DNA from 4 places in the Mesorhizobium sp. 2RAF45 genome. Region 3 is predicted to be linked to each of the others. Evidence: riboswitches for the same ligand, from Rfam matches in the RefSeq annotation. Region 3 holds a riboswitch; each other region holds the start of a gene.

Region 1 (7,274 bases), on a different contig from region 3:
TGGTCGCACACGCATCGCCGTCAATGTAAGGCTGGCGCCACCCGAGGCGGTCGCCGATCTGCCTATCGACCATTTCGATGGCCTCGACACATATGACGACCTGCCCCGCGACGGGCGTTGCGTGCGCGACATGTGGTTCTAGAAGATGGTGCGGGACACTTGGCGCTCGACGGCCGGAGACAAACCGTCGTCGCGACCCCCCGATGCCTGCACAGCAGGATGCTCGGTGGCATTGGCAGGCGGCGGAACATGATCCGGCAAGACCACAAGCTGCGGCACCTGCTTGTAGGAAAAGCCGCCGCGGATATCACCCATCTTGCTGGCAACGATGCCCAGCGCCGCCTTTTCGAGATTGCGATCATAGCGCGTCTCGGCGGCGGCCGGCGCGACTATGGTGGCCAAGAGGGCCACGCCGCACAGAAGCGTCTTCATTGTTCTTGTCTCCCTGCCTGACGCCGATCTAGCAGGGCGCCGTTGAAAAACGGCCAAGGGACACGGTAAGCAAAACGCCAAACGGCAGTGTTAACAATGCGTTACGAAATCAAGCCGGCAAACTGATTCAAGCGCTTCAGATTTTGAGTCAGGCGCGCTGGGCGCGGGCCGTATGATCGAGCGCGGTGAAAACGGTGCGGACGATGCCGGTGGCATCGAGCCCGGCATCGGCATACATTTTTTCCGGCTTGGCGTGATCAGTGAACACGTCAGGCAGCACCAGCGGGCGCACCTTCAGGCCGCTTTCCAGCAATCCCTCATGGGCAAGGAACTGCAGCACATGGCTGGCGAAGCCGCCAATGGCGCCCTCCTCCACCGTGACCAGAACCTCGTGCGAGCGGGCCAGCCGGCGGATCAGATCCTCGTCGAGCGGCTTGGCGAAGCGGGCATCGGCAACGGTGGTGGAAAGCCCGGCCGCGCCGAGTTCCTCGGCAGCTATCAGGCAATCCTGCAGGCGCGTGCCGAAGGACAACAGCGCCACCTTTGTGCCTTCCCTGACGATGCGGCCCTTGCCGAGTTCGAGAACCGAGCCGCGCTCCGGCATGTCGACGCCGACGCCATTGCCGCGCGGATAGCGGAAGGCGATCGGGCCGTCATCATAGCTTGCGGCGGTGCGCACCATATGGCGCAGTTCCGCCTCGTCAGCCGCCGCCATCACGACAAAGCCCGGCAGGCTTGCCAGGAAGGTGGTGTCGAAGGCGCCGCAATGGGTGGCGCCATCGGCGCCGACGAAGCCGGCGCGGTCGATCGGGAAGCGCACCGGCAGTTTCTGGATCGCGACGTCATGGACGACCTGGTCATAGGCGCGTTGCAGGAAGGTCGAATAGATCGCCGCGAACGGCTTGTAGCCTTCGGTCGCGAGACCGGCAGCGAAGGTCACAGCATGCTGTTCGGCAATGCCGACATCGAAGGTCCGTGACGGGAACACTTCGCCGAACAGATCAAGCCCTGTGCCGCTCGGCATGGCGGCAGTGACAGCGACGATGCGGTCGTCCTCGCGGGCTTCCTGGATCAGGCTCTCGGCGAACACCTTGGTGTAGGCCGGTGCGTTGGCCGGCGCCTTGGCCTGCGCGCCGGTGATGACGTCGAACTTGTTGACGCCGTGATACTTGTCCGCGGCGGCTTCCGCCGGCGCATAGCCCTTGCCCTTCTGGGTGACGACATGGATCAGCACCGGGCCTTCGCCATTGTCGCGGACATTCTTCAGCACAGGGATCAGATGCTCGAGATTGTGACCGTCGATCGGGCCGATGTGGTAGAAGCCGAGCTCCTCGAACAGCGTGCCGCCGGTGACGTAGCCGCGCGCATGCTCAACCGCCCTTGTGATCGCACGATCGGCGCGCTTACCGAGATAGGATGTCAGCTTCTTGCCGAAGTCGCGCAGGCCGGCATAAGCCTTGCCCGAGGCGAGCCGCGCCAGATAGGCGCTCATCGCGCCGGTCGGCGGCGCGATCGACATGTCATTGTCGTTGAGGATGACGATGAGTCGGGCATCGAGCGCGCCGGCATTGTTCATCGCCTCATAGGCCATGCCGGCCGACATGGCGCCGTCGCCGATGACGGCGATGACGTTGTTGCGGCCGCCGGAGAGGTCGCGGGCGGCGGCCATGCCGAGGCCGGCAGAGATCGATGTCGAGGAGTGGGCGGCGCCGAAGGGGTCGTATTCGCTTTCGGCGCGGCGGGTGAAGCCGGACAGGCCGCCCTCCTGGCGCAATGTGCGGATGCGGTCGCGGCGGCCGGTCAGGATCTTGTGCGGATAGGCCTGGTGGCCGACATCCCAGATCAGCCGATCGTCCGGCGTGTTGAAGACGTAATGCAGCGCCACCGTCAGTTCGACCACGCCGAGGCCGGCGCCGAGATGGCCGCCGGTGCGCGACACCGCGTCGACCAGTTCGAGGCGAAGCTCGGACGCCAGTTGCGGCAATTCGCTCTCGTCAAGCGCGCGCAGATCCGCCGGAATGCGGACCTTGTCGAGAAGCGGCGTATGCGGCGTTGCGTTCACGGGTGCTCAGGCTTTCTGTTCAACGGCGGGATAAGCCGCCGGCCGGCGAAAGTAAATGCGTGTCGGTGACGCGGATCAATCAGATCCCCTCGCCGATTTCCTCAGCTTTCCGGCAGCGGGATGAACTCTTTCTCATCTCCAGGAACGATATCGAAGCGTCCCGTCTTCCATTCCTGCTTGGCCTGTTCGATGCGCTCCTTCGACGAGGAGACGAAATTCCACCAGATGTAGCGCTGCGAGCCAAGCGAGGCTCCGCCGAAAAGCATGAAATGCGCACCGATGTGCGACGATATGATGATCTCGTCACCGGGCCGGAACACCAGCAACCGCTCTGCCGGAAAGACGTCGCCCGAAATCGCGACCTCGCCTTCCAGCGTGTAGATGGCGCGCTCTTCCGCGTCGGCGGGAATCTTTATACTGGCGCCCGGCGCCAGCCTAAGGTCGGCGTACAGTGTCTCGGAATCGGCTCTCACGGGGGAGCGCAACCCTTGAAAATCGCCGACGACGATGCGGCCGCGGACGCCTTCGGCATCGATCTCGGGCAGCCGCAAGGCAGCGGTGTTCTCGAAGACCGGGGCCACTTCCTCCTTGCCATCGGGCAAGGCGAGCCATGTTTGCAGGCCGGAGATCGACATCGGCGCTCCACGCAATTCCTCCGGCGTGCGCTCGGAGTGGACGATGCCGCGGCCGGCGGTCATCAAATTCACGTCGCCCGGCTGGATCACCATTTCGGTGCCCAGGGAATCGCGATGACGGATCTTGCCGTCGAACAGATAAGTCACCGTCGACAGGCCGATATGCGGGTGAGGACGGACATCGAGAGCCTGGCCTGCCCGCAGGATCGCCGGACCCATGCGATCGAAGAAGATGAATGGCCCGACCAGCCGCCGCCTGGCGGTCGGCAGAGCGCGGCGCACCTCGAAGCCGCCAATGTCCTTGGCATTCGGGATGACCATCAGTTCGATCTGGTCGCTGGCAAAGGCGTCGCCGGCTTCAGGGTCTTTTCCGGGAAAGAAGCTCATGGGCTCTCCTTGTCAGCGGTCGAGGACCGCTCTGGCCGCATCAGGCAAAGCGGATCGCCGCTTTTGCCCGCAGTTTGGCCGCCACCTCTTCGCGGTTGCGCGGGTGCTGATTGGTTTCGAGCGAATCGAGAAGTTCGCGCGCCGATGCCGCAATGACTTCGACGGCGTGATCGAACGCATGCTGGTTCTGTTTCGAGGGCCGTGTCGTTCCGCTCAGCTTGCGAACGAACTGAAGGGCCGCGTCGCGCACTTCGTCATTGGTTGCCGGCGGGTCAAAATTGAACAGGGTCTTGATGTTTCTGCACATCGCTTCCGTATCTCCTCTTGTCCTGGAGCCGTTTCAATCGGGACGAGCTTAATCCTCAACCTTGATCGTGTCCAAAAACCGGTAAGGCTACTCCGCGCCTCAATCCGCGTCGAGCGGCTCGGTTCCGACCGGCTTGCCGTCGCGCGACAGCCTGATCTTCTCGACCTTGTCTTCGGCGGCCTTCAGCAGCCGGTCGCAATGCGCCTTCAGCGCCTCGCCGCGCTCGTAGATCTTGATCGACTGGTCGAGCGGCACGTCGCCACGCTCCAGATCATCGACGATCTTCTCCAACGCGTCGAGTGCCTGTTCGAAGCTCATCGCCTTGACGTCTTCGTTGGTTTCACCAGCCATCATTCATCCTTTCATCAGTCGCCCGACATGGGCGGCGACCGAAAATGCCAGTCCCTGCAGATCGTAGCCGCCCTCGAGCAGGCTGACGAGCCGGTTGCCGCTGTGGCGCGCGGCGCGCTGCATCAGCTGGCCGGTCGCCCAGTCGAAATCGTCCTCGGTCAGATTGATCTCGGCCAGCGGATCGCGGTGATGCGCGTCGAAACCGGCCGAAATGATGATCAGATCGGGCGCGAAATTGTCGAGCGACGGCAGCACCCGCGACAGGAAGGCATCGCGAAACACCTCACTGCCGGTCTGCGGCGCCAAGGGTGCATTGACGATGTTGCCGGCGCCGGTCTCGGTCTTCGCGCCAGTGCCGGGATAAAGCGGCATCTGGTGCGTCGAGCAATAGAGAACCGAGGGATCGTCCCAGAAAATATCCTGCGTGCCGTTGCCGTGATGGACATCCCAGTCGACGACGGCGACACGCTCGGCGCCATGCTTCTTCTGCGCATAGCGCGCCGCAATCGCCGCCGTGTTGAAGAAGCAGAAGCCCATTGCGGTGGTCTTTTCGGCATGGTGGCCGGGCGGCCTTGCGGCGACGAAGACATTGTCGGCGCGGCCTGCAAAGACGTCGTCAACAGCGGCGTTGGCCGCGCCGATCGCGGCGATCACCGCCTGCCAGCTCTTCGGGCTGGCGGTGGTGTCGGCATCGATGCGGGCAATACCCTCTTCGGGAATGGCGGCACGCACACGGGCGACGAAATCGGCGGGATGGGCGTAGAGGATGGTGGCCTCGTCGCCCTCCGGCGCTTTGACACGATCGAGCGCGGCAAAAGCCTCGTCGTCGAGCACGCGCTCGATGGCGCGCAGGCGGTCCGGCCGCTCGGGGTGACCGGGCGGTGTGATGTGTTCGAGGAAGATCGGATGCGTGTAGAGACGGGTTGTCATGCTCCCTATCTAGTGCCCCGGCGCCGCGATGGCCATGCATTGCAGCTTGATGGCTGGGGAAAATCGCGCCTGCGTCCATTGGCGTCGCTGCGGGGATTGGCGCGGCCGAGCCTTCGGCGTAAGGTCGCCGCTACTGCCTGGTGCCCGTCGCAAGCGGGAGAATCGGGAACACGGTTGAATTCCGTGGCGTGCCCAACGCTGTGAGGGGGACCGCGCCGGTAAATGCCACTGTCGATGACGGGAAGGCACCGGACGCGGGTTGATCCCAAGCCAGAAGACCGGCCTGGCAGGCATCGTCATCCGCATGGTCAGGCGGACGGCATTGATAGCGATCGCAAGGGGACACGCGATGCCGGAACACATGACCGCTGCTTCAGGTGACGAGTTTGACCAGATGGCGCGCGACGCGGTTTACCGCGCCATGTTCACGCGGCGCGACGTGCGCAGCCATTTTCTGCCCACCGGGCTCGACGACGCGGTGCTGGCGCGGCTTCTGCTTGCCGCCCACCATGCACCGTCGGTCGGCTTCATGCAGCCGTGGAATTTCATCGTCATCCGCGACGCCGCGCGACGGGCTGATGTGCGCGACCTGTTCCTGGCCGCGCGCGAGCAGGAATTGCCTGAAATCGAAGTGGAAAGACAGGCGCTCTACCGCAAGCTCAAGCTTGAAGGCATCTGCGAAAGCGCCCTCAACATCTGCATCACCTGCGACCGCGAGCGCTCAAAAAACTCGCCGCTGGGACGTTGGCACAATCCGGAGATGGATCTCTACAGCACGGTCTGCGCGGTGCAGAATTTCTGGCTGGCCGCGCGTGCCGAAGGCGTCGGCGTCGGCTGGGTCAGCATCATCGAGCCGCAAGCGTTGAAGAGCCTGCTGTCCATTCCCGAGCACGTGACGCCGATCGCATATCTCTGCGTCGGCCGGGTTTCCGAGTTCGCATCCAAACCGGACCTGGAAACGCATGGCTGGGGCCGGCGGCTGCCGCTGCCCGACCTGATCATGAGCGAGACTTTTTGCGGGCAAGGAGAGACGCCACTCAAGTCAGCGGTGGCGCACCTCAACACGGTTGCTGCTGCGCAGGCGAATCCCGCCGATCAGTGCGTCGCGCCGGCCGTGCCCCAGCGCGAGCCGCCAAAGGAGGCCAGCGCCTTGTCCTTCAACTCTCGGAACTTCGACGACGCCTCGGCCAGCCGGGCATCCCAGGCCGGGTCAGGCACCTGGCCGGCGATGGTCTTGAAATAGACCTGCATCAGGCAGGCGATGGCGAAGGGCTCGATGAAGGCCGCCTTGAAGGCCCAGGCAAAGACGATGGCGAGCACGAAAGCCCAGCCGGCGAGTTGCCCTGGCATGAGGAAAAGAATGGCGGCGGCCGGGGCCAGCATCAGCAGGAAGATGACGAAGGAGACACCCCACATGATGACCGCCAGCCAGACGGCGTTCTTGATCATGGTCTTGCCGTTCTGGGCGTAGAGCACCACGCCTTGCCGAGCGGTTTCGAACGGTGAGGACGAATTGATGCGGATGTTGTAGCCGAGGATGATCTCGTCGACATAGGTGAGTGACAGGCGGATCACCGTGTTGATGAAGGAGACCAGGCCGCTCAGCCCCGGAATGGGCAGGAAGGCGGCGATGCCGCCGAGCAGGCCGGTGATGGCGCGGATGGCGCCCTTGACCAGCTGGTCGACGACGAAAAGGATGTTGGCCTCGGCGAAGCGCTCGGTCACGACCTGCCTGGCATAGGCGATCTGGTTCTGGCCGTCGGGAACATCCCGGCCATCAATCAGATGGACCATCACGGCGATATGGCCGGCCTTGACGACGTAGAGGATGTATTCGCGGATCCAATAGACGGCGATCGAAACCACGCCGAAGCCGACCACCCCGCCCCACAGGGCAAAGGACATCGGCCCGTCAGGATCGGTGGAGATATGGCCGACGCCATAGCCGACGGAAGCGCCGGTGCCGGTCGCCATGATGTAGGCCAGCGTGATGCCGAAATAGACGATCATGCGGAAGACAATGAAAGGCCAGGTCCGAACCATGATGGACACCGACCTGCCGATATCGAAATCCCACATGTCCCGAATCTCCCCTCAGAGATGGCTGGGAAGGATGCGCTCACCCCGAGGATTGTCAATCATGAGCGGTGGACAGCGGTGCGCCCAACGA
Region 2 (7,274 bases), on a different contig from region 3:
CCGTTCGCCCAAGGACAAGTTCGTCGTCCGCGACGCCGCCACCGAGGCGCATGTCTGGTGGGACAACAACAAGGCGATCTCGCCGGCCCAGTTCGAAACGCTGTTCGCCGATTTCCTTGCCCACGCCGCGGACAAGGATCTCTATGTTCAGGACCTCGTCGGCGGCGCCGATGCCGAGCTGAAAATGCCGACGCGCGTAGTCACCGAGTTTGCCTGGCACTCGCTGTTCATCCGCAATCTTCTCATCCGTCCGGACAAGGCCGAGCTCGAACAATTCGTGCCCGAGATGACGATCATCGACCTGCCGTCCTTCCGCGCCGACCCCGCCCGCCACGGCAGCCGCACGGAAACGATGATCGCCGTCGACCTCACCCGCAAGATCGTGCTGATCGGTGGCACCTCCTATGCCGGCGAGATGAAGAAGTCGGTGTTCACCATGCTCAACTATCTGCTGCCGCAGAAGGGCGTGATGCCGATGCACTGCTCGGCCAATGAAGGGCCGGCGGGCGACGCGGCCGTCTTCTTCGGGCTTTCCGGCACCGGCAAGACGACACTGTCGGCCGATCCGTCGCGCACGCTGATTGGCGATGACGAGCATGGCTGGGGTCCGCACGGTATCTTCAATTTCGAAGGTGGCTGCTACGCCAAGACGATCAAGCTGTCGGCCGAGGCCGAGCCGGAGATCTTCGCCACCACGCAGCGCTTCGGCACGGTGCTGGAAAATGTCGTGCTCGACGCCGACGGCGTGCCGGACTTCAACGATGGTCGCCTTACCGAAAACACACGCTGCGCCTACCCGCTCGACTTCATCCCCAATGCCTCGAAGACCGGGCGCGCCAGTCATCCCAAGAACATCATCATGCTGACCGCCGACGCTTTCGGCGTGATGCCGCCGATCGCGCGGCTGACCCCGGCGCAGGCGATGTACCATTTCCTCTCCGGCTATACGGCCAAGGTGGCCGGAACCGAAAAGGGCGTCACCGAACCCGAAGCGACGTTTTCGACCTGCTTCGGCGCCCCGTTCATGCCGCGCCACCCCTCGGAATACGGCAATCTGCTGCGCGAGCTCATTGCCAGCCACGGCGCCGATTGCTGGCTGGTCAACACCGGCTGGACCGGTGGCGCCTACGGCACCGGCAAGCGCATGCCGATCAAGGCGACGCGCGCTCTGCTGACCGCCGCGCTCGACGGCTCGCTGAAGACAGCCGAATTCCGCACCGACGCCAATTTCGGCTTCGAGGTGCCGGTAGCGGTGCCTGGCGTCGACGGCGCCATTCTCGATCCGCGCTCGACCTGGGTCGACAAGCCTGCCTATGACCGCCAGGCGGCAAGACTGGTCGGCATGTTCGCCGTCAACTTCGAGAAATTCGAGCCGCATGTCGATGCAACCGTGATGGGGGCGGCGCCTCGCATGCAGGAAGCGGCGGAGTAAGAGCCCGGATCGCTTGGCATCGTAGCCGCGCAGTACCATCGAAGGCCCGGTTTCGATCGGGCCTTTTCTTTTGTCCGCCGCCGCGCCATGACTGCGGCATGCCGATCGATGACAATATCATCATATCAGACGAAGCCGTGATCCATCCCGGTGACCTGCACGAGGATTTCATCCGCTCGTCGGGGCCGGGTGGTCAGAACGTCAACAAGGTGGCAACCGCCGTGCAACTGCGCTTCGACGCGGCCAGCGCGGCCGGCCTGTCGGAACGCGTGCGTGCCCGCACGATCAAGCTTGCCGGCCAGCGCGCCACCAAGGACGGCGTCATCGTCATCGAGGCCGGGCGCTTCCGCACCCAGGAGCAGAACCGGGCAGATGCCAGAGCGAGGCTCACGGCGCTTGTCGCCAAGGCCGCCGAACCGCCGCCGCCACCCCGCAAGAAGACGCGCCCCTCGAAAGGCGCGGTGGAGCGGCGGCTGAAGAGCAAGGCTGGACGCGGCACGATCAAGAAGCTGCGCGGCCGGGTGGAAAACGACTAAGCACCACACCAGCCGCGTGCATAAAACGGCTTTCCATTTCGCACCGCAGATGCGAGGTTTCGCCATTGCCACAGCAAGGGAGACCAGAGATGGGCATGTTCGATTTCGTCAAGAGCGTCGGCAAGAAACTGGGCATCGGCGGCGACGAGGAAGCCGCACCCACGGCCGACACGCTCAAGAAGGAGCTCGATTCACACAAGCTCGGCACCGATGGCGTGCAGGTCGTCGTGCAGGGCGACACGGCGGTGCTGAAGGGCGTGGTCAAGGACCAGTCGATCTTTGAAAAGGCGGTCATCGCCGTCGGCAACACGCTGGGCGTCTCCAAGGTGCAGGCCGACGAATTGCAGGTCGCGCCGGACGCCGGCAAGGCAGCTGCCCCGGCCAAGGAACCGACCTTCTACACCGTCCAGAAGGGCGATAACCTCTGGAAGATCGCCGAGAAAAGCTACGGCAAGGGCCAGGGCGCCAAGAACACCGCCATCTTCGAGGCCAACAGGCCGATGCTGACCCACCCGGACAAAATCTATCCGGGCCAGGTGCTGCGCATCCCCTGATTCGGCTGCCAGGCAGTCTCGAAACGGCTTAATCAAGCGCCGCGCATCCGAAAGGACGCGCGGCGTTTTCGATTTTTGCCAGTTGCGCTTCAGCGAGGCCGTGATGTTGCGGCCCTGACCCAGATAGCAATAGCCGCAGCAGTGCAATCGGCGACGGCTTTCGGGTCGCTGTTTTCCGTTGATGGTGGCATCTTGCGGGCTCGAACCATCTCAAGGTGCGCTATTCCATGCTCGTTCTGCCCAACGGCGTCCGCCACATGCCGGCCTATCTCTCCCGCGCTGTTCAGGAGGCGCTGGTCGAAGAGGTGAGAGGCATCATCCAGCAGGCGCCGCTGTTCGTCCCTGCCATGCCGCGCACCGGCAAGGAGATGAGCGTGCGCATGACCAATTGCGGCCCGCTCGGCTGGGTCACCGACAAGGAGCGCGGCTATCGCTACCAGCCGACGCATCCGCTGACAGGAGAGCCATGGCCGCCGATCCCGGAGGGCCTGCTCGAGCTGTGGCGGCAGGTGTCGGGCTATCCGAATCCGCCGGAGGCCTGTCTTATCAATTTCTACACGGCCGACGCGAAGATGGGCCTGCACCAGGACCGCGACGAGGCCGATTTCTCGGCGCCAGTCGTCTCCGTCTCGCTGGGCGACGATTGCCTGTTCCGGGTCGGCCAGACGACGCGCGACGGCGCCACCAAATCGTTCAGGCTGAAGAGCGGCGACGTCGTCGTGCTTGGCGGCGAGGGCCGTCTCGCCTTCCACGGCGTCGACCGCATCTATCCCTCGACCTCGGCGCTGCTCAAGAACGGCGGCAGGATCAATCTGACGCTGCGGCGGGTAACGAAGCCGCACGAGAACGCCTTATAAGCCGCTCCCGAGGCACGTCCCTATCAAGGTCGCAAGGGTCCTGGAAACAACAGCCGCAACTGCCTGGCAAGGCTGCGGTGCCGGGGCCGCCCGACGCTGTCACGCCTCGATTTCGAGAGCCGAAAGCGGCTTCGAGCAGCAGGCGAGGATGAAGCCGTCATCGATCTCGTGATCGAGGATGCCGCCATTGTGGCTCATCTCGACGGCGCCGGAGACTTTCTTCACCTTGCAGGTTCCGCACAGGCCGAATTCGCAGGCCGCTGGGATCCGCACGCCCGAGGAGCGCGCCGTCTGCAGCACGGTCTGGCCGGCGACGCACTCGGCATCGACATCCGAAAGCGCGAAGCGGATCGGTGTGGCCTCGACGGGAACGGCAATGCCGTCTTCCCCGGGCGACGCGAACGGCGCCGGGACTTCCTCCACCGCGGGGGCGGCAAAGCTCTCCTGGTGGTATTTCGTCATGTCGAAGCCGGCGGCTTCAAGCATGCCGCGCACGGCGCGCATGAAAGGATCCGGACCGCAGCAGAAGATCTCGCGTTCGCGGAAATCGGGCGCCAGCAGCGGCAGCCGGATCGCGTCGATGCGGCCCATATGGCCGTACCAGCCCTCGCGGCTCGACCGCTCCTCGATCATGAAGCCGAGCGACAGGCCCGGCATATGGCCGCCGAGCAGTTCGAGCTCCTTGCGGAAGATGATCTCTTCCGGGCGACGCGCGCAGTTGACGAAGCCGACATCGGTCCATGGCGCGCAATCGTTCAGCCAGCGCAGCATCGACATCATCGGCGTCACGCCGGAGCCGGCCGAGATGAACAGATATTTGGCCGCCGGATGGCTGTGCAGCGAAAAATCGCCGCTCGGCCCATAGGCCTTGACGTGCGAACCGGGCACCAGGTGATCGAACATCCAGCGTGTGCCGGTGCTGCCGGCCTGCGCCTTCACCGTCACCGCGATCGAGAACGGCCGCGACGGCGACGACGACAGCGTATAGGTGCGCATCAGCGGTCCGTCCAGCGTCGGCAGTTCCAGCGTCACGAACTGGCCCGGCTTGTAGCGGAACCAGGTCTGGTTGTCGGAGCGGAAGGTGAAGGTCTTGACGTCAGGCGCCTCGTCGCTGACGCCGATCACTTCCAGCACCTGCAGCCTGTCGTTCCAGGGCGCCATCTGGTCGAGATGGCGATAGAGGCCAAGATCCGTCATCGCGTTCATCCCCAAACCCCTCAGGCGACACTGCGCAGGGCCGGCCGGCCATCGTCGGCAAGGCGCGGACCGATGAAGCGGGCGTACCAGTCGACAAACTGGATCACGCCGCCCTCATGCAGCTCCGAATAGGGGCCGGGTTCATAGGCCGGCGACTGGATGCCGAAGGCGTTTTCCTCGACGATGCGGCGATCCTGGTCGTTGGTCTCGGTCCAGACATGGGTGAGTTCGGCAAGATCGTAGTCGACACCCTCGACCGCATCCTTGTGAACCAGCCATTTGGTCGTCACCGCGGTTTCCGTGGCGCTGATCGGCAGCACGCGGAAGGTGACGGCGTGGTCGCCCAGAATGTGGTTCCACGTCGTCGGATAGTGATAGAGCAGCAAGGAACCGATGCGGTCGGCGGAGACGCTGTCGGACAGGTTCTTCTTCACCGCCCGCTTGCCGGTCATCGTGTAGCTGACCGCATCGCGCAGCAGCGGCGCGCGGGTGGCGCGGTATTGCCCGGCCGGATCTATGCGGAACTTGCTCGGCAGGCCGGCCGCTTCGCATTTGGCCCAGTGTGCCAGCATCTCCGGATCGCTGTCGGCGCCTTGCACGCCGGTCACCGTCGGGGCTTCCGGGAAGGTTTTGCACAGCTCCGGGTGATTGCCGGCGCAGTGGTAGCACTCGCGGTTGTTTTCCCAGACGAGCTTCCAGTTGCCCTTCTCGACGATCGTGCTCTCGAAGGCGATCTTGGCTTCGCTGAGCCGGTGCGGCTTGAGATAGGGTTCGATCATCGCCCGCATCGGCGAGAAGTCGGCGGGTTCCTTGGCCAGGCAGATGAAGATATAGCCGGCCACGCTTTCGCAGGCGACCGGCTTCAGGCCGAACTGGCTCTTGTCGAAACCGTCGGCCATCTGGCGGGCAAACAGCAGCCTTCCGTCCAGCTCATAGGTCCATTGGTGATAGGGGCAGACCAGCTTGGCGGCCATGCCCTTGTCGGTGTTGCAGACGCGGCTACCGCGGTGGCGGCAGGAATTGTGGAAAGCGTTGATCTTGCCCTGCTGATCGCGCACCAGCACGACCGGATAGTCGCCGATCTGCACGGTGATGAAGCTGCCGGGCTTGGGCAGTTCGCAATCATGGCCGACGAACAGCCAGTCGCGATACCAGATCAGCTCCATGTCGAGCTTGAAGAAATCGGGATCGGTATAGAAGGGCTGCTCGAGCGAGAAGCCCTCTCTGCGGCTGTTCAAGAGCCTCAGCATATCGTTGCGCGCATCCATGTCCTGTCCTCATACTTCAAGGACTGAACTGGTGGTGATTGAGGAAGGATGAGACGCAGGCCGGCGAAAGCCGGGCGCGCGCCATCCGCCTCTTGACCGCCCACCGCGATCAGTCGAGTTCAAAAATCTCGGGCTGGTTTCCGGGCTCTGGAGTGTCCTTGCGGACGGTCGCGACACCTTCCCAGGCTTTCGCCCAGTGGTCTCCCGTTGCGACTTGAACTCCACCACCGTTGCGGGGGCAGCGCCGGATTTTGACCGGCTTCCCAATTCTCCGCCCCGTCGTCACGAAGCGGCACCTGAGATGACATGATCTAATCACGACGGCGTTTGCGACATCGGCATGAAAGCGACATCGCATCCATGCGGCGCGACACGCATGCGCAACGATCTGGGCGCGGACAGCGGTCACGAAAATCGTCGTCGCCGATAGCTGTACTGGCTGTCAAAATCGACCCGGAACAGGGGCAAAAAAAGGTTAACGGTTTCGAAAAGTGACTATTAGAGGATTCTAAAATCGAACCGAACGGTTCGTTTCTGTTGACGGTGCGTGCAGGACGGTGTGAACACTGGACCTCCGATACAGTCTGTGATCTTGCGGCTGGCTTTTATTAAGTGATTGATATCAAGAAGAAAAATTTATGGCAAGGAAACCTCTGGCACAATTTCAAGTGGTGGATTCTTGGTCCACACGGAACAACTTCGTGATTGGAAACGGCGATCTGGCTTTCCCACATCGGGGCTGTCCGAACGACGCGATTTCAATCCCAAGACACGCCGCTAGACGGACGGAAAAAATACTGGAGTACTAAAAATGAAAAAGATTGTTCTCACTGCCGCCGCCCTTCTGGCCATTTCCGGCAGCGCCTTCGCTGGTAGCGACCACTACGGTTCGAATGCCGCCGCAGCCACGACTGTCGACAGCTCGTACACCGCTTCGACCAAGAAGTCGGAACCGGCTGCTCAGACGCCTGCCCAGGGCGCAGATCACAACCTCTTCGGCAATAACTAACAACGGGTCCCGGCTAATGGCGGGCTTTTCGCCCGCCGCTCTGGCCGATCTTGAGAAACTCAGGAGACTAACATGAACAAGCTCATCCTTGCTGCCGCCGCCGTCCTGGCCATTTCCGGCAGTGCCTTCGCTGGCAGCGATAACTACGGTTCCAACGGTGCCAACCAGCCGGCCGCTGCGGTCGACCATTCCTACACGGCTTCGGTCGACAAGTCGGCTCCGGCCACCCAGGTGCCTGCTCAGCAGGGCGCCGACCGCAACCTCTTCGGCAAGTAATGCCGGTTCACGGAAATGGCGGCGATGCCGGCCATTCCCGTGAAATCCAGAAATTCAGGAGACTAACATGAACAAGCTCATCCTTGCTGCCGCCGCCGTTCTGGCCATCTCCGGCAGCGCTTTCGCGGGCAGCGACAACTATGGC
Region 3 (7,274 bases):
ATCTGTCTTGTCTTCCGCTTTCCCCCACGCCGCCTCAACAGCAGTCATTGCCTCGACAGGCAGGTCTCGTGAAAGGTCGAGATACTCATCCAATCCCAACCCACCATCGCCCCGCTCCAGCAAATCCAGCAATTCTCGAGGCGATTGCGGGATCCCTTCAACCCCGTAGCCCTGTTCCTTCAGGTCATGCAGCATCGCCAGCACGCTCGACGGCACGTCGAGGCCGACGGCATAGCCGGTACGGCCAGGCGCGCTGGGATAGTCCGGGATCAGGATGGCGAGCTTGCGCGTCGCGCGGGGCGTCTCCTGCAGGCGAATGAAGGCTGCCACGCGGTCAGCGACCTGCGCGACGCGATCCGGTTCCGACCGGTTGGCGAAGGCGCGGTGGCCAAGCGCGGGATCGACATCGCTTTCACCCTTGAAGGAAATCGCGCCGGCGAGGATGCGGCCGTCCAGTTCTGGCAGCACGACATGCATGGCGAGGTCGGCGGGCGCCAGGCCACGCTGGTTATTCTCCCAGATGTCGCGGCGGGTGGTGGCGACGATGACCTGGAAAACGGGCACGCCGGCGCGGTCGAACAGGGTTTCAACGCCGGGTTCGGCGCCGGAAGCGAAGGCGGTCGCGGCGATGATGGCAACGGGTCTGAGCTTGGCGATGGCGGTTTCCGCGAAGGCCAGGGATGTCGGGTCTTTGAGGCCGGAGACGAAGATGGGGACAGGCGTCATGCCGCGCTGCCGCAGCGCGTCGAAAAGGGCGTCGATGGGTGCGACGTCGGCGGCCAGCAGCATCGAGCGGTAGAAGAGAATGGGCACGACCTTTCCCTCTCCCTCAAGGGCGAGGGGGACGACGCCGCGGCCTGGCTCGTAGTAGCCGGCCTTCGGCACCGCCACCGGCTCAACAACGGCCGCGTCCTGCCCAGCCAGCCTGGCCAGCCGCTGCACCAGCGCGCCCATATTGGCCGGGCCGCCCTCGCGGAAATAGCCGAGCAGGGCGTCCAATTCCCAGCGCGGCAGGGTCGAGGCTTCGATCAGCCTGATATCCTCGTCATGGCTTTCACCGGGCAGCAGCGCCAGTTTTATGCCGCGTTCCCGAGCGGTCGAGGCCAGCTGGTCGCAGCCGTAGCGCCACCAGTCGTAGCCGCCGAGGATGCGTACCAGGATGATCTTGGCGTGGCGGGCGACGCTGTCGACCCAGAGGTCGACGGACATAGGGTGGCGCAGGTCGCGAAGCGCCGCCAGCCGCATCGAGGGCAAACGGCCGGCATCCGCCTTCCAGGCGGCCGCCAGTCCGGCGAGGTCGCTGTCGGTGAAGGACAGGCCCACGATATCCGCCGGCGTCTGCCGCAGATCGACCGGCTCGGCGAGATCGTCGAGCGAGGCGGAGGTCGTGGTGAGGATATGCATCGCGGCCCGTGTCTGAAATCAGCCGGCGAGTATACGCTCGATTGCCGGGCGGTTCAGCCCCTTGAGGCCGATGACGACCAGGCGCGAACGGCGGTCGTCCTCGGCGGTCCAGGCGCGGTCATAGTAATGATTGACGCGCGGGCCGACGGCCTGCAGCAAGAGCCGCATCGGCTTGCCGCCGACCTCGACGAAGCCTTTCACGCGCAGCACGTTTTCCTGTTCGGCGGCGGCCGCGACGCGTTGTGCCAGCTCATCCGGATTGGCGATCGAGGGAATGTCGACGATGAAGGTGTCGAAGTCGTCATGCTCGTGGTCGAAGGCGCCGTCATGATGGGATTTGCGGTTCTCGATGTCGTCCTCGACGGCGAGGCCGAGCCCGAGCAGCACGGAGGGATCGACCTTGCCATGCGAGGTCGGCACGATCTTCACGGCACGGGCGGAGTGTTCGCCGATGATGGCGTTGGCGCGGGCCGAACCGGCGGCATCCATCAGGTCGCTCTTCGACAGGATGATCAGGTCGGCGCAGGCGATCTGGTCCTCGAACAGTTCCTCGACCGGGTCGTCATGGTCGAGGCTCTCATCTTGCGCGCGCTGCGCCTGCAAGGCGTCCATGTCGTTGGCGACCCGGCCTTCGGCCAGTGCGGGACCGTCGACCACGGCGATGACGCCATCGACGGTGACGCGGCTCTTCACCGTCGGCCACTGGAATGCCTGGACCAGCGGCTTGGGCAGGGCCAGGCCCGAGGTCTCGATCAGGATGTGATCGACCTTGGGGTTGAGCGACAGGATCTGGTCGAGCGCCGGCACGAAATCGTCGGCCACGGTGCAGCAGATGCAGCCATTGGCCAGTTCGACGATGTTTTCCTCCGGGCAGGTGTCGATGCCGCAGCCCTTCAAAATCTCGCCGTCGATGCCGATGTCGCCGAACTCGTTGACGATGATGGCAATGCGCTTGCCGCCGGCGTTTTCCAGGAGATGGCGGACCAGCGTCGTCTTGCCGGCACCAAGGAAGCCGGTGACGACGGTGCAGGGGACGCGGGTGACGGAAGCGCTCATGATCAATCCTTCAGCAGGTTGAGGGGAGGAATGCGGGCAACGAGGCCGCGCTTGAGAGAATCAGGCCGACCGCGCCATGGAATGAGGCCGTCGGTCGAGGTGGCGAAGAGTTTGGCGCCGGTGACGAGGTCGGCGCCGCTGGTCGCGCTCAGGTCGCCGAAGACATAGCTCCAGCAGCCGTCGCGCAGGATCGCGGCGCTCAGCCGGCGCTTGCAATTGCCGAGGCACTCGACCGTGCGGATGCGGATGTCATCGCCTGCAGCGGCTTGGCGCGTGTCTTCGGCTAGCAGTTCGCCGGCGCGGGGATGGGCGTCGGAGCCGGTCTCGTCGCGGCAGGAGGCGCAGACGATGACGGTGACGCCGGCCAAGGCATCGCCGTCGGCGGACGAATTGTCCGCTGTGCCAGCCGAAAAACTGCTGTTCTGGTCCAAAAACCGGGCTCCTTGCCCGGAAACCCGCCGGGCGATCGGATTCTTTTGTCGCAGACGGCAGGTCTCCTGGCTCGCGGGTCATCGCCTTGGGTGCCGCCTTCCCGGGAACGTCCCAGTGGCTTTCGGCCTTGGCTCTTCGCTTACAGTTGCGGGGACAGCCGCGGATTTGAGATCGAAATCCCGCACCGCATTCCCTCTTAGCCCCTGCCGTTGCGGGCAAGGGACCGTCTGGAGCGGATTTAGGCTTTTGCAGGCAGCGGTGTCAACGCGCGGCTACGACATGGCGATGTCGGCGAGCGCCGGACCCAGATCGCCGGCGGGTGTCACTTCGATGCGTTCAAGGCCAAGCCAGCCCTGCATCTGCTGCAGTTCCTCGAAGAGTTGCGCGGCGGTTTCAGGTGGCGCGCCGGGTTCGGCGTAGGCGGCGTGGATGCGCAGGACGCTGGCCGGCCGGTCAGCCTTGAGGTCAACGCGGGCGACGATCCGGTCGCCGAGCAGGAAGGGCAGGACGTAATAGCCGTATTGGCGCTTCTCAGCCGGCGTGTAGATCTCGATGCGGTAGTGGAAATCGAACAGCCGCTCCGAGCGCGAGCGCTCGAAGACGACCGGGTCGAACGGCGCCAACAGTGCGCGGGCCTCGATTTTCCGGGGCAGGCGGGCGTCCTTATGAAGGTAGGCCGGCTTGTCCCAGCCCTCGACACGCACCGGCAGCAATTCGCCCAGCTCGACCAGTTCCTCCAGCCGGCCTTTCATGTCGGCCGGCGATAGCCGAAAGTAGTCGCGCAGGTCGCCTGATGTCGCCACGCCATGGGCGCGGGCAGAAATGCGCAGCAATTCGCGGTGCGCGTCCTCGGCTGGCGGCACGGGCAGGTCGAGGATCGCCTGCGGCAGCACGCGCTCGGGCAAATCATAGAAGCGCTCGAAGCCGCGGCGGTGCGCCGTGGTGATGCGCCCGGCCCAGAACAGCCATTCGAAGGCATGCTTGGCATGGCTCCAGCCCCACCAGCCGCCCGAACCTTTCTGACCTTCCAGCGCCGAAGCGGCGATCGGGCCGCGCGCAGCGACCTCGCGGTAGATCTCTTCTATATAGGCGGCGTGCTCGCGGCCCCATTTGGCCAGGCCCAGATACATCTCGTCGCCCTGCTCGGCTCGCTGCATGCGCCAGCGCATCAGCGGGTAGGTCTCGACCGGCAGGAAGGAAGCCTCATGCGCCCAGTATTCGAACACCGTGCGCTTGCGCGTCACGGCGGCGTTGTCGAGCAGAGCGAGCGGGTAGGGGCCAAGGCGCGAATAGAGCGGCATATAGTGAGCGCGCACCACCGCGCTGACGGAATCGATCTGCAGCAGGCCGGTGCGCGAGAGCACGCGGGCGAAGTGGCGGCGATCGGGTGTGCCATTTGGGCGGGGATCGAGAAACCCCTGTGCGGCGAGCGCGATGCGCCGGGCCATGGCAAGCGAGATTTTTTCCTTCATGCAGGTATCACTCTGGGCGCTTCTGCTGTGGGTCTGACGGGTGATTCCAGCCCATGCTAGCAGGGTTTTAGCGGCAACCCTGTCAGGAGAGAAAAGTGGAGTAAAAAACGAAGGAAATCAAACAAGAGCGGATCGGACCAGTTTGTCCGGATATGCCGTCCAGGTCGGCGTTTTGAACAAGGTTTGACTTGCTTCGCTGGAAGTGCTGCGCTAACCCTCGCCGCGTTGCAGCATAGGCCCCTTAAAACGGTTCAGCGGTTAATCTGTCACGCTTCCGCATTAAGGTCCGGTGCTGTAATCAAAGTGGATTGGCGCCAACGGAAAGCCGCTGCATGAACGCACTTCTCAGTTCGTACCTGCCCATCGTCCTGTTCATCGGCGTGGCGCTGGTCGTCGGCCTGGCGCTGCTGGCCGCACCGTTCCTTGTGGCCTACCGCAATCCCGATCCCGAAAAGCTTTCCGCCTACGAGTGCGGTTTCAACTCGTTCGACGATGCCCGCATGAAATTCGACATCCGCTTCTACCTGGTGTCGATCCTGTTCATCATCTTCGACTTGGAAGTGGCCTTCCTTTTTCCCTGGGCGGTGTCCTTCTCGAAGATCGGCATGCTGGGTTTCTGGTCGATGATGGTGTTTTTGGCAGTGCTGACCATCGGCTTTGCCTATGAATGGAAAAAAGGAGCGCTGGAATGGGATTGAACGACAGTTCAGGCACCCTCGTCGCGCCGAAGCCGAAGGGCATCATCGATCCCAACACCGGCCGGCCGGTGGGGGAGGACGATCCCTTCTTCCTCGAAATCAACAATGAGCTTGCCGACAAGGGTTTCCTGGTCACCTCGACCGAGGCGCTGATCACCTGGGCGCGCTCGGGCTCGCTGATGTTCATGACCTTCGGTCTGGCATGCTGCGCCGTCGAGATGATCCACACCTCGATGCCGCGCTACGATTCGGAGCGCTTCGGCGTCGCGCCGCGTGCGTCACCGCGCCAGTCCGACATCATGATCGTCGCCGGCACGCTGACCAACAAGATGGCGCCGGCGCTGCGCAAGGTCTACGACCAGATGCCGGAGCCGCGCTACGTCATCTCGATGGGCTCCTGCGCCAATGGCGGCGGCTACTACCACTATTCCTATTCGGTGGTACGCGGCTGCGACCGCGTCGTGCCTGTCGACATCTATGTGCCCGGCTGCCCGCCGAGCGCCGAAGCTTTGCTCTACGGCATTCTTCTCCTGCAGAAGAAAATCCGCCGCACCGGCACGATCGAACGGTAAATCCATGGCCGCATCCCTTAGCGAACTGTCGACCTATCTCGGCGAAAGGCTGATCGGTCGCGTCAATGGCGCTGACATTGCCTATGGCGAGCTCACCATTCATGTCGAGCCGCGCGACCTCATCGAAGTCGTGACTTTCCTGCGCGACGATGCGCGCTGCCAGTTCATCTCGATCATCGATGTCTGCGGCGCCGACTATCCGTGGCGGGCCAAGCGCTTCGACGTCGTCTATCACCTGCTGTCGCCGAAACAGAATGTGCGCATTCGCGTCAAGGTGCAGGCCGACGAGGAGACGATGGTGCCGTCGATCACCGGGGTTTTCCCCGGCGCCGACTGGTTCGAGCGCGAGACCTACGATCTCTATGGCGTGCTGTTCTCGGGCCATCCCGATCTGCGCCGCCTGCTGACCGACTACGGTTTCGAAGGCCATCCGCTGCGCAAGGATTTCCCGCTGACAGGCTTCGTCGAAGTGCGCTACGACGACGAAGCCAAGCGCGTCATCTACGAGCCGGTCGAGCTCAAGCAGGAATTCCGCAATTTTGATTTTCTTTCCCCTTGGGAAGGCACCGACTACGTGCTGCCCGGGGACGAAAAAGCCAAGACGAATTGAGGCGCCAGAATGGCTGAGACCTCCGTCCGCAATTTCAACATCAACTTCGGCCCGCAACATCCTGCGGCGCACGGCGTTTTGCGTCTCGTGCTGGAACTGGACGGCGAAGTCGTCGATCGCGTCGATCCGCATATCGGGCTGCTGCATCGCGGCACCGAAAAGCTGATCGAGGCAAAAACCTATCTGCAGGCTGTGCCTTATCTCGACCGGCTCGACTATTGCGCGCCGATGAATCAGGAACATGCCTTCGCACTGGCCGCCGAGCGCCTGCTCGGCATCGAAGTGCCGAGGCGCGGCCAGCTGATCCGCGTGCTCTATTGCGAGATCGGCCGCATCATGTCGCACATCCTCAATGTGACGACGCAGGCGATGGACGTCGGCGCGCTGACGCCGCCGCTGTGGGGTTTCGTCGAGCGCGAAAAGCTGATGGTGTTTTATGAGCGCGCCTCCGGCTCGCGCATGCATGCCGCCTATTTCCGGCCCGGCGGCGTCCATCAGGACCTGCCGCGCCAGCTGGTCGAGGACATCGGCAAGTGGATCGACCCGTTCCTGAAGTCGATCGACGACCTCGACAAGCTGCTGACCGGCAACCGCATCTTCAAGCAGCGCAATGTCGATATCGGCATTGTTTCGCTGGCCGATGCCTGGGCCTGGGGCTTTTCGGGCGTCATGGTGCGCGGTTCGGGCGCGGCCTGGGATCTGCGCAAGTCGCAGCCCTATGAATGCTATTCGGAAATGGATTTCGACATTCCGATCGGCAAGAACGGCGACTGCTACGACCGTTACCTCGTGCGCATGGAAGAAATGCGCCAGTCGGCCAGGATCATGCGCCAGTGCGTCGATCTTCTGCTCGGCAAGGAAAGCACCGGCCCGGTGTCGAACCTCGACGGCAAGGTCGTGCCGCCCAAGCGCGCGGCGATGAAGCGTTCGATGGAAGCGCTGATCCACCACTTCAAGCTCTACACCGAGGGCTATCGCGTGCCGGCCGGCGAGGTCTATGCGGCCGTCGAGGCGCCGAAGGGCGAATTCG
Region 4 (7,274 bases), on a different contig from region 3:
CCCCCGGCCCGACGAGGAGGAGAGTGAGTATGAAGACCACAAGACAAGGAACGAGGCGCACGCTTCACGCCGTGCTTCTGGCAGGCGCGGGCCTGTGCATTGCGGGATCCGCCCAGGCTGCAGACCCGATGGTCAAGGCCTGCGCCAAGGACGGCCAGTTCATCATCGGCTTTTCGCAGGCCAACAATGCCGAGCCCTATCGTCAGCACGTCAATGACGAGCTGACCGCGGCGGCCAAGGCCGTGCCGGGCTTCACGCTGCAGATCGCCGACGGCGCCGGCAACGTCAACACGCAGACCTCGCAGGTCGACAATTTCATCACCCAGAAGGTCGATCTGCTGCTGATCTCGCCCTTCGAGGCGGCACCGCTGACGCCGGCGGTGAAACGCGCCATGGATGCCGGCATCCCGGTCATCGAGCTCGACCGCAAGACGGTCGGCGATCCCGGCAAGGACTACACCGCCTTCATCGGCGGCGACAATTACAAGATCGCGCTCGAGGCCGGCAAATACACCGCCAAGACCTTGCTGCCGGATGGCGGCGAGGCGGCGGTGCTGGAAGGCTTGCCGAGCTCGACGCCGGCGGTTGAGCGGCTGAACGGCTTCAAGGACGGCGTCAAGGAGAATGCCAAGATCCAGGTCGTCGCCGAGCAGGCCGCCGACTGGGTGCCGGACAAAGCCCAGACCGCCTTTGCCGCCATGCTGCAGGCGCATCCCGACATCAAGGTGCTCTATGCCTCCAACGACATGATGGCGGCCGGCGCGCTGCTTGCCGCCAAGGGAGCTGGCAAGGACGTCAAGATCATCGGCACCGACGGCCTGCCCGGACCGGCCGGCGGCATCGAGGCCGTCGCAAAAGGCGACTGGGCGGCGACCTTCACCTATCCGACGGGCGCCAAGGAAGCGATCGAGATGTCGAAGAAGATCCTGCTCGACTGCGCGACTTCGGTGGAACCAACGGTGACGGTGGAAACGACCGCGATCACGGCGGAGAACGCCAAGCAACTGATGGGGAAGTGAGGGCCGGAGAGCCCGGCATTGAACTTGATGCGCAAGGCCCCGGAAGGGGCCTTGTTCGTTTTGGGAGGGCCTGCCGAAGAATGGCAACTTCATGGCGCACTTCGGTCATTCGCGCGGCTATAGATTTCTACGCCACGCGTGGTTGAGCTGGCCTGGGTTTGACCACGGTGGCGAGTATGATGCCGGCGACAATGAAGGCCGCACCGACCAGATCGTAATCGTGCAATTCCTCGCCGAGCAGCAGATAGGCAAGCATGGCGACGAACACCGTCTGCAGGTAGAGCAGCATGCTCGCCCGACTCGCGCCGAGTGTTTCCACGCTTTTGTTGTAGAGATAGTACATCAAGGCGCCGCCGGGTCCTGCCAGATAGGCGAGCGCGAGAATGCTGTGGACGTCCATGGCGGAGCGTGCGTCGTTGAACAATTCCCACAAATGGAAAGGCAACGCGACCAGCGCACCGGCGCCGAGCAGCAGCACGACCATCGGCAGGAGTTCGATGCCGAATTTGGCACGGCGCAAAAGCACGGTGTACAGGCCCCAGCAGAACGCGCTGCCGACGATCCACAACTCGCCGGCGTTGAACTCGAGTTGCAGCAGCGCCGTCAGGTTCCCGTGGGCAACGATGAAAATCATTCCGGCGAGCGCAACCAGCGCGCCAAGCGACTTCCACAATCCGAGCGGTTCGCCAAGCACGAAACGCGCGAGCACCATCGTCATGACAGGCGAAAGCGCCATGATGATGCCGGCCGTGGTGGCGTTGGTGTCGTTGAGGCCATGGTAGATCATACCCTGGCATAGGGTGAGGCCGATCGCCCCTACGGCGACGACCTCCAAGGCGCGAGTTCGCAAAAGCCCAATCATGGCGTCGTGATGACGGTGCACAATCGGCAGTAGGATGGCGCAGGCAAGCGTCAGCCGCCAAAAGCAGAGGCCCCAGGGCGGCATTTCAGGCGCCACCCATTTGGCCGCGATATAGACACCAGCCGAAAGCAGCCAGCACAGGATGGCGGCCGGATAGCCGGTCAAGGAGGATATGGGGCCGACCGCGGGTTGCGCGGCTTGATGCGCTATCGGCATTGCCTGCATGTCATGTCCTCCCCTTCGATGACGTCTGCCGACGGGGTAACATAACCTGCGTCGTTGGGTCATGCATCCGTTTTGAAGGGTGAGGTCGCGTACGCTTTTACTTTGGTATCGGGAGGTCGCGTGTCAGCTTTTCGCGTTGCATAGCCTGGCAGTGGCGGTTGGCAGTCGACCCAAATGTGACATTTAGTTCTGGTCGCGCTCCTGCCAGAATTTGGCATCCCGCCCCAACTGCTTACCTTGCGTTCAACTCCGCCATATAAGCATTCGAAATCCCGGGGGCGCCGCGAATGCTAGACAACTACAACCTCGACCGCTTCGGCGTGATCCACCAGATCGACGCCACGCCGATCACATACGACAAGCAATACATTTCCTATTACGAGGATCTGAGCGACCGGACCATCAAGCTCGGCTATCAGCGGCTTGGCTGGGTGCTGGGGATCACCGGTGAGATACCGCGGTCCGTGTTGGAGATTGGCTATGGCACCGGCACCTTCATTGAGGCCGCCAAGATTACCGGGGTTGCCGACTGTGCCGGCTGCGACATCACCAAATTTCCGCTGCCCGAGGGCGTCCGCTTTGTCGATTGGGACGAGGCGCTCGCCGGCTCGTGGGATCTCGTCGCCATGTTCGACGTGCTCGAGCACATTCCGGATCTGGGTTTCCTCGCCCGCCTTCAGACCCGCCACCTGGCCATCGCCGTCCCTTATTGCCGCTGGCGTGAACTCGGCGCCGATGGCGATGCGTGGTTCCGGACGTGGCGCATGCGTCTGCCCAACGAGCACCTGCACCATTTCGACCGTGACTCGCTGGTGGCGCTCCTCGCGCATTACGGCTTCGAATGCGTGACGCTGAATTGCTTTGAAGACGGGATCAGACTGCGGCCAGGCGAAGCGGGTCCAAATATTCTGTCAGGCTTTTTTAGAAAGCTGTAGCGCCGGTTTCCCTCGGCGACCGCGGCCAGGTGTCATGCCTCCTGCCTGGTGACCACTCGCGGCTGAAAACCGAGGTACCGCCGAAGACTTATTGCGCGAGGACAGGGGTTGACATCGTCGAGAAATATCGCTTCAAAGTAATGTTATTACATATTCTACGCAGCGCAGCGACATCGCAAAAAACCCATTGCGATGCGATCGATGGAAATCTACGGTGGGTGCGTGATGGTCCCCGCGCCGAAAGGCAAGGGGTGAAAAGGGAACACGGTGAGACCCGCAGAGGTCGAGACCGTGGCTGCCCCCGCAACTGTAAGCGGTGAGCAAGATCCGACGTGCCACTGGCCGGCAAGGCTGGGAAGGCAGGATTGCGCTGAGACCCGCGAGCCAGGAGACCTGCCATCACCGAGTTGACCGGACGGGGTGTGCCGGGAGGAGACGTGGACGTCGGTCTTGTCGTCCGGCTCGCCAGCATCCTTCCGTCGCTAGTTTTGGAAAGTGACGGAAAGTTGGACGGCGCCATCGATCATCGCATCATCGTGTGCACGCTTTGCCGTGACATCCCGACCGGCATCAGGTCGGGCGAAAGCCTGTGTGCCGATCTGCGCTCCCGGCTCGCGGCCTGCCAGGAACCCGCTGTGGCGCATGGCTTCACGATCGAAGGCGTCGAATGCATGGCGGGCTGTGCGCGGCCGCTGACCGTGGCCTTCCAGGCGCCAGGCAAGGCTTCCTATCTCTTCGGCTGCATCGACGCCGAGGCCGACGCCGGCGATCTCGTGCGATTTGCCAGGCTTTACGCCTCGCTTGCCGACGGCTGGTGCAATTCCGGACAGCGTCCGCCGCGGCTGCCGGGCAAGACGCTGGCTCGTATTCCCGGACCGGCCAAGGTTGAGGGCAACAGCCGATGACAACGCCGCTTCTCGAAGCCCGCGAACTCTGCGCGACGGCGAATGGCCGCGACCTGGTCCACGCCGTCAGCCTGTCGGTGGCCACAGGCGATCGCCTTGCCATCATCGGCCCCAATGGCGCCGGCAAGACCACGCTGCTGCGCATGCTGTCGGGCATGCTCAGGCCAAGTTCCGGCGAGGTGAAGCTTGGCGGGCGCCGCCTGGACAGGATCTCGACCGCCGAGCGGGCCCTGCACGTCGCCGTTGTCGGCCAGACCGACCAGCCGGACCCGCGGCTGGCGGTGATCGACTATGTCGAGCTCGGCCGCGTCCCGCATGCCGGACTAAGGCGCAGGAGCGAGGAGCGCGACATCGTCGTCGACGCGTTGCGCCGGACCGGCCTGTTGCCGCTGCTTGGCCGCAGCATAGGCTCGCTGTCGGGCGGTGAACGCCAGCGCGCCCAGCTGGCGCGCGCCATCGCGCAGCAACCGAAAGTGCTGTTCCTCGACGAGCCGACCAACCATCTCGATCCGCGCGCCCGCGGCGAGCTGCTCGAGCTCGTGGCCGGCTTCGGCATGACGGTGATCGCGGTGCTGCACGATCTGGCTTTGGTGGCGCCCTTCGCCACCAGGGTTGCGGTGATGAACGAAGCGCGGCTGCATGCGCTGGCCGCGCCGCGCGAGGCGCTGACCCAAAAGCTGATCCGCGAGATTTTCGGCGTCGACGTGTTTCGCCTGCGCCATCCGACCGAAGACCGCGAACTGACAGTCTTCGATGTTCCGAACCGCTCCGCGCCGCCATCCTGATCGACCCCATCCCTGATCCGACATTGTTCAACCAAGGAGCAAAATCCGTGAAACGTCTCGCCCTGTCGCTCGTCATCTCGCTGCTGGCTTCGTCAGCCTTCGCCTTCCCGGTCACCGTCGACAGCTGCGGCAAGCCGCTGACCTTCGACGCGCCGCCCAAACGCGCCGTCATCCATGATCTCAACATGGCCGAGATGGCCTTCGCGCTGAAGCTGCAGCCGTCGATCGTCGGCCTGACCGGCATCACCGGATGGTACAAGGTCGGCCCCGAATTCAAGGCCGAGCAGGGTTCTATTCCCGAACTGGCGCCCAAATACCCGACGCTGGAAAACCTCGTCGCCGTCGAGCCCGATTTCTTCTTCGCCGGCTGGTACTATGGCATGAAGCCGGGCGGCGACGTGACGCCAGACACGCTCGCCCCGCACGGCATCAAGACGCTGGTGCTGACCGAAAGCTGCGTCCATCTCGACAAGAACCGTCCGGCTGCCTCGATGGATCTGCTCTATGGCGATGTCGAAAAGCTGGGCAAGATCTTCGGCAAGGAGACCGAAGCCAAAAAACTTGTTGCCGGCTGGAAGGCGCAGCTCGCTGATATCACTGCCAAGGTCGGCGGCGCAAAGGGGACGCGGGTGTTCCTTTATGATTCAGGTGAGGACAAGCCGTTCACCGCCGGAAAATTCGCCATTCCGAGCGCCATGATCACGGCGGCGGGCGGCGACAACATCATGGCCGACATGGACACCAGCTGGGGCAACACGGATTGGGAAACCGTGGCGTCGCGCAATCCGCAATTCCTCATCCTGCTCGATTACCAGGATGGCGGCGGCTACAAGAAACTGCTCGACTTCCTCAAGGCGCACCCGGCGATGAAGGAGACGGACGCGGTCAAGAACGAGCGCTTCGTGGCGCTCCGCTATGCCGAACTGACGCCCGGCCCGGCAAACATCGAGGCGATCGGCAAGATCGCCAAGGCGATGCATCCGGAAGCGTTCTGATGCTTCTTGCCCCTGGGCATAAATCCGGAGCGCTTTCAGGGCACAAGGCGTTCGCGCTGGCGATAGTGGCGGGCACGGTAGCGGTCGTCGCCCTCGTGCTGCTGTCGATCGCCTATGGTTCGACACTGATCCCGCTGACCGACGTCATCGCCTCGCTTGGCCATGCCGTCGGATTGAACGAGCACCAGGTGTCTGGCCCGGTCGGCAAGATCGTCGTCGATCTCAGGCTGCCGCGCACGATCCTGGCGGTCTGTGTCGGCGGCGGCCTCGGCATAACAGGCGCCTTGCTGCAGACGGTGACCCGCAACGATCTTGCCGATCCCTTCCTGTTCGGCCTGTCGTCGGGGGCGGCGGCCGGTGCTGTTTCCGTCATAACCGTCTTTGGTGACAGTTTTGGCATCTGGACCTTGCCGGTCGCGGCCTTCACCGGCGGCATACTGGCCGCCTGCATCGTCCTGCTGCTGGTCGCGCGGGTGCGGGGTCAGGGGCCGGAACGGCTGATCCTCGCCGGCCTTGCCGTTTCCTTCCTGTTCACGGCCTTGACCAACTATCTGGTTTTTGCCGGCGACCAGCGCGCCGCCCATTCGGTGCTGTTCTGGACGATGGGCGGGCTCGGGCTGGCGCGCTGGGACAATGTCTGGCTGGGCGCATTGGGCGCCGGCACGATTGCTGCCTATGGGCTGTGGAACCACCGCAGGCTGGACGCCTTCCTAGCGGGTGAAAGCGCCGCCGAAAGCCTTGGCGTGCCGGTGGCGCGGATGCGTAGGACGACGTTTCTCGTTGCCGCCTTTTCGACGGCAATTCTCGTCTCGGTCGCCGGCGTCATCGGCTTTGTCGGGCTTATGATCCCGCATTTGTCGCGGCCGCTGGCCGGTCCCTTGCATCTGCGGCTGATCGCCAGCTGTGCGCTGTTCGGGGCGGTGCTGTTGCTGGCAAGCGATCTTCTGGCGCGAACCCTGCTGCCGCCGCAGGAACTGCCGATCGGCATCATCACCAGTTCGCTCGGCGCCTTCTTCGTCGTCACGCTGGTCGTGCGAAACCGGCTCTGACGGCTCAGAGCTTGCCGTCTCAGACTGTCCAGAAGTAGCGCACGATGTGAAAGAAGATCGGGGCAGCGAAGACCAGGCTGTCGGTACGGTCCATCATGCCGCCATGGCCTTCGATGAGATGGCCCCAATCCTTGACACCCTGGTCGCGCTTGATGGCCGAGGCGACCAGCCCACCCAGAAACCCCATCGAACAGACGACGAAGGCGACACACGCCGCCTGCAGGGGCGTGAATGGCGTCACGAACGACAGCAGAGCGCCGAGCAGGCTCGCCGATACCACTCCGCCGATCAGGCCCTCCCAGGTTTTCGACGGCGATACGGTCGGCGAAAACCGGTGTTTTCCGAACAGCTTGCCGAAGATGTATTGCAGCACGTCGCTGCCTTGCACGACGATGATCAGGAAGGCGATCAGCAGCAAATTGCGGCCTTCGAAGCCCGGCACGTCGAGCGTCAGCAGTGCTGGAACATGGCTGACGCAATAGACGGAGATCATCACCGC

What was found. A riboswitch is a leader RNA that binds a small molecule or an ion and turns the genes downstream of it on or off. The one in region 3 is predicted to bind cobalamin.
Region 1: linked by a shared signal. The riboswitch ahead of bluB (5,6-dimethylbenzimidazole synthase) and the one ahead of AB4Z43_RS02900 (DUF1636 family protein) in region 3 are both predicted to bind cobalamin.
Region 2: linked by a shared signal. The riboswitch ahead of AB4Z43_RS11805 (aromatic ring-hydroxylating oxygenase subunit alpha) and the one ahead of AB4Z43_RS02900 (DUF1636 family protein) in region 3 are both predicted to bind cobalamin.
Region 4: linked by a shared signal. The riboswitch ahead of AB4Z43_RS13340 (DUF1636 family protein) and the one ahead of AB4Z43_RS02900 (DUF1636 family protein) in region 3 are both predicted to bind cobalamin.

What each region holds. Positions count from the first base shown of each region.
Region 1 covers NZ_JBFRGG010000006.1:124,175-131,448, reverse strand. The annotation lists gene AB4Z43_RS18285 (GFA family protein) at 1-142, shown strand, start outside; gene AB4Z43_RS18280 (hypothetical protein) at 139-432, opposite strand; gene dxs (1-deoxy-D-xylulose-5-phosphate synthase) at 581-2,494, opposite strand; gene AB4Z43_RS18270 (pirin family protein) at 2,596-3,516, opposite strand; gene AB4Z43_RS18265 (DUF2277 domain-containing protein) at 3,557-3,823, opposite strand; gene AB4Z43_RS18260 (exodeoxyribonuclease VII small subunit) at 3,923-4,174, opposite strand; gene AB4Z43_RS18255 (histone deacetylase family protein) at 4,178-5,104, opposite strand; cobalamin riboswitch at 5,226-5,405, shown strand; partial or broken gene bluB (5,6-dimethylbenzimidazole synthase) at 5,409-6,080, shown strand; gene AB4Z43_RS18245 (hypothetical protein) at 6,200-7,183, opposite strand.
Region 2 covers NZ_JBFRGG010000003.1:483,629-490,902, forward strand. The annotation lists gene AB4Z43_RS11780 (phosphoenolpyruvate carboxykinase) at 1-1,432, shown strand, start outside; gene arfB (alternative ribosome rescue aminoacyl-tRNA hydrolase ArfB) at 1,531-1,968, shown strand; gene lysM (peptidoglycan-binding protein LysM) at 2,058-2,522, shown strand; gene AB4Z43_RS11795 (alpha-ketoglutarate-dependent dioxygenase AlkB family protein) at 2,750-3,379, shown strand; gene AB4Z43_RS11800 (2Fe-2S iron-sulfur cluster-binding protein) at 3,479-4,576, opposite strand; gene AB4Z43_RS11805 (aromatic ring-hydroxylating oxygenase subunit alpha) at 4,597-5,844, opposite strand; cobalamin riboswitch at 5,959-6,159, opposite strand; gene AB4Z43_RS11810 (DUF680 domain-containing protein) at 6,656-6,853, shown strand; gene AB4Z43_RS11815 (DUF680 domain-containing protein) at 6,926-7,129, shown strand; gene AB4Z43_RS11820 (DUF680 domain-containing protein) at 7,197-7,274, shown strand, end outside.
Region 3 covers NZ_JBFRGG010000001.1:579,002-586,275, reverse strand. The annotation lists gene cobN (cobaltochelatase subunit CobN) at 1-1,404, opposite strand, end outside; gene cobW (cobalamin biosynthesis protein CobW) at 1,423-2,460, opposite strand; gene AB4Z43_RS02900 (DUF1636 family protein) at 2,463-2,891, opposite strand; cobalamin riboswitch at 2,931-3,135, opposite strand; gene AB4Z43_RS02895 (winged helix-turn-helix domain-containing protein) at 3,165-4,364, opposite strand; gene AB4Z43_RS02890 (NADH-quinone oxidoreductase subunit A) at 4,697-5,062, shown strand; gene AB4Z43_RS02885 (NuoB/complex I 20 kDa subunit family protein) at 5,053-5,634, shown strand; gene AB4Z43_RS02880 (NADH-quinone oxidoreductase subunit C) at 5,639-6,244, shown strand; gene AB4Z43_RS02875 (NADH-quinone oxidoreductase subunit D) at 6,254-7,274, shown strand, end outside.
Region 4 covers NZ_JBFRGG010000004.1:71,368-78,641, forward strand. The annotation lists gene AB4Z43_RS13325 (substrate-binding domain-containing protein) at 30-1,019, shown strand; gene AB4Z43_RS13330 (DMT family transporter) at 1,147-2,106, opposite strand; gene AB4Z43_RS13335 (class I SAM-dependent methyltransferase) at 2,394-3,041, shown strand; cobalamin riboswitch at 3,251-3,456, shown strand; gene AB4Z43_RS13340 (DUF1636 family protein) at 3,479-3,946, shown strand; gene AB4Z43_RS13345 (ABC transporter ATP-binding protein) at 3,943-4,731, shown strand; gene AB4Z43_RS13350 (ABC transporter substrate-binding protein) at 4,779-5,726, shown strand; gene AB4Z43_RS13355 (FecCD family ABC transporter permease) at 5,726-6,775, shown strand; gene AB4Z43_RS13360 (phosphatidate cytidylyltransferase) at 6,795-7,274, opposite strand, start outside.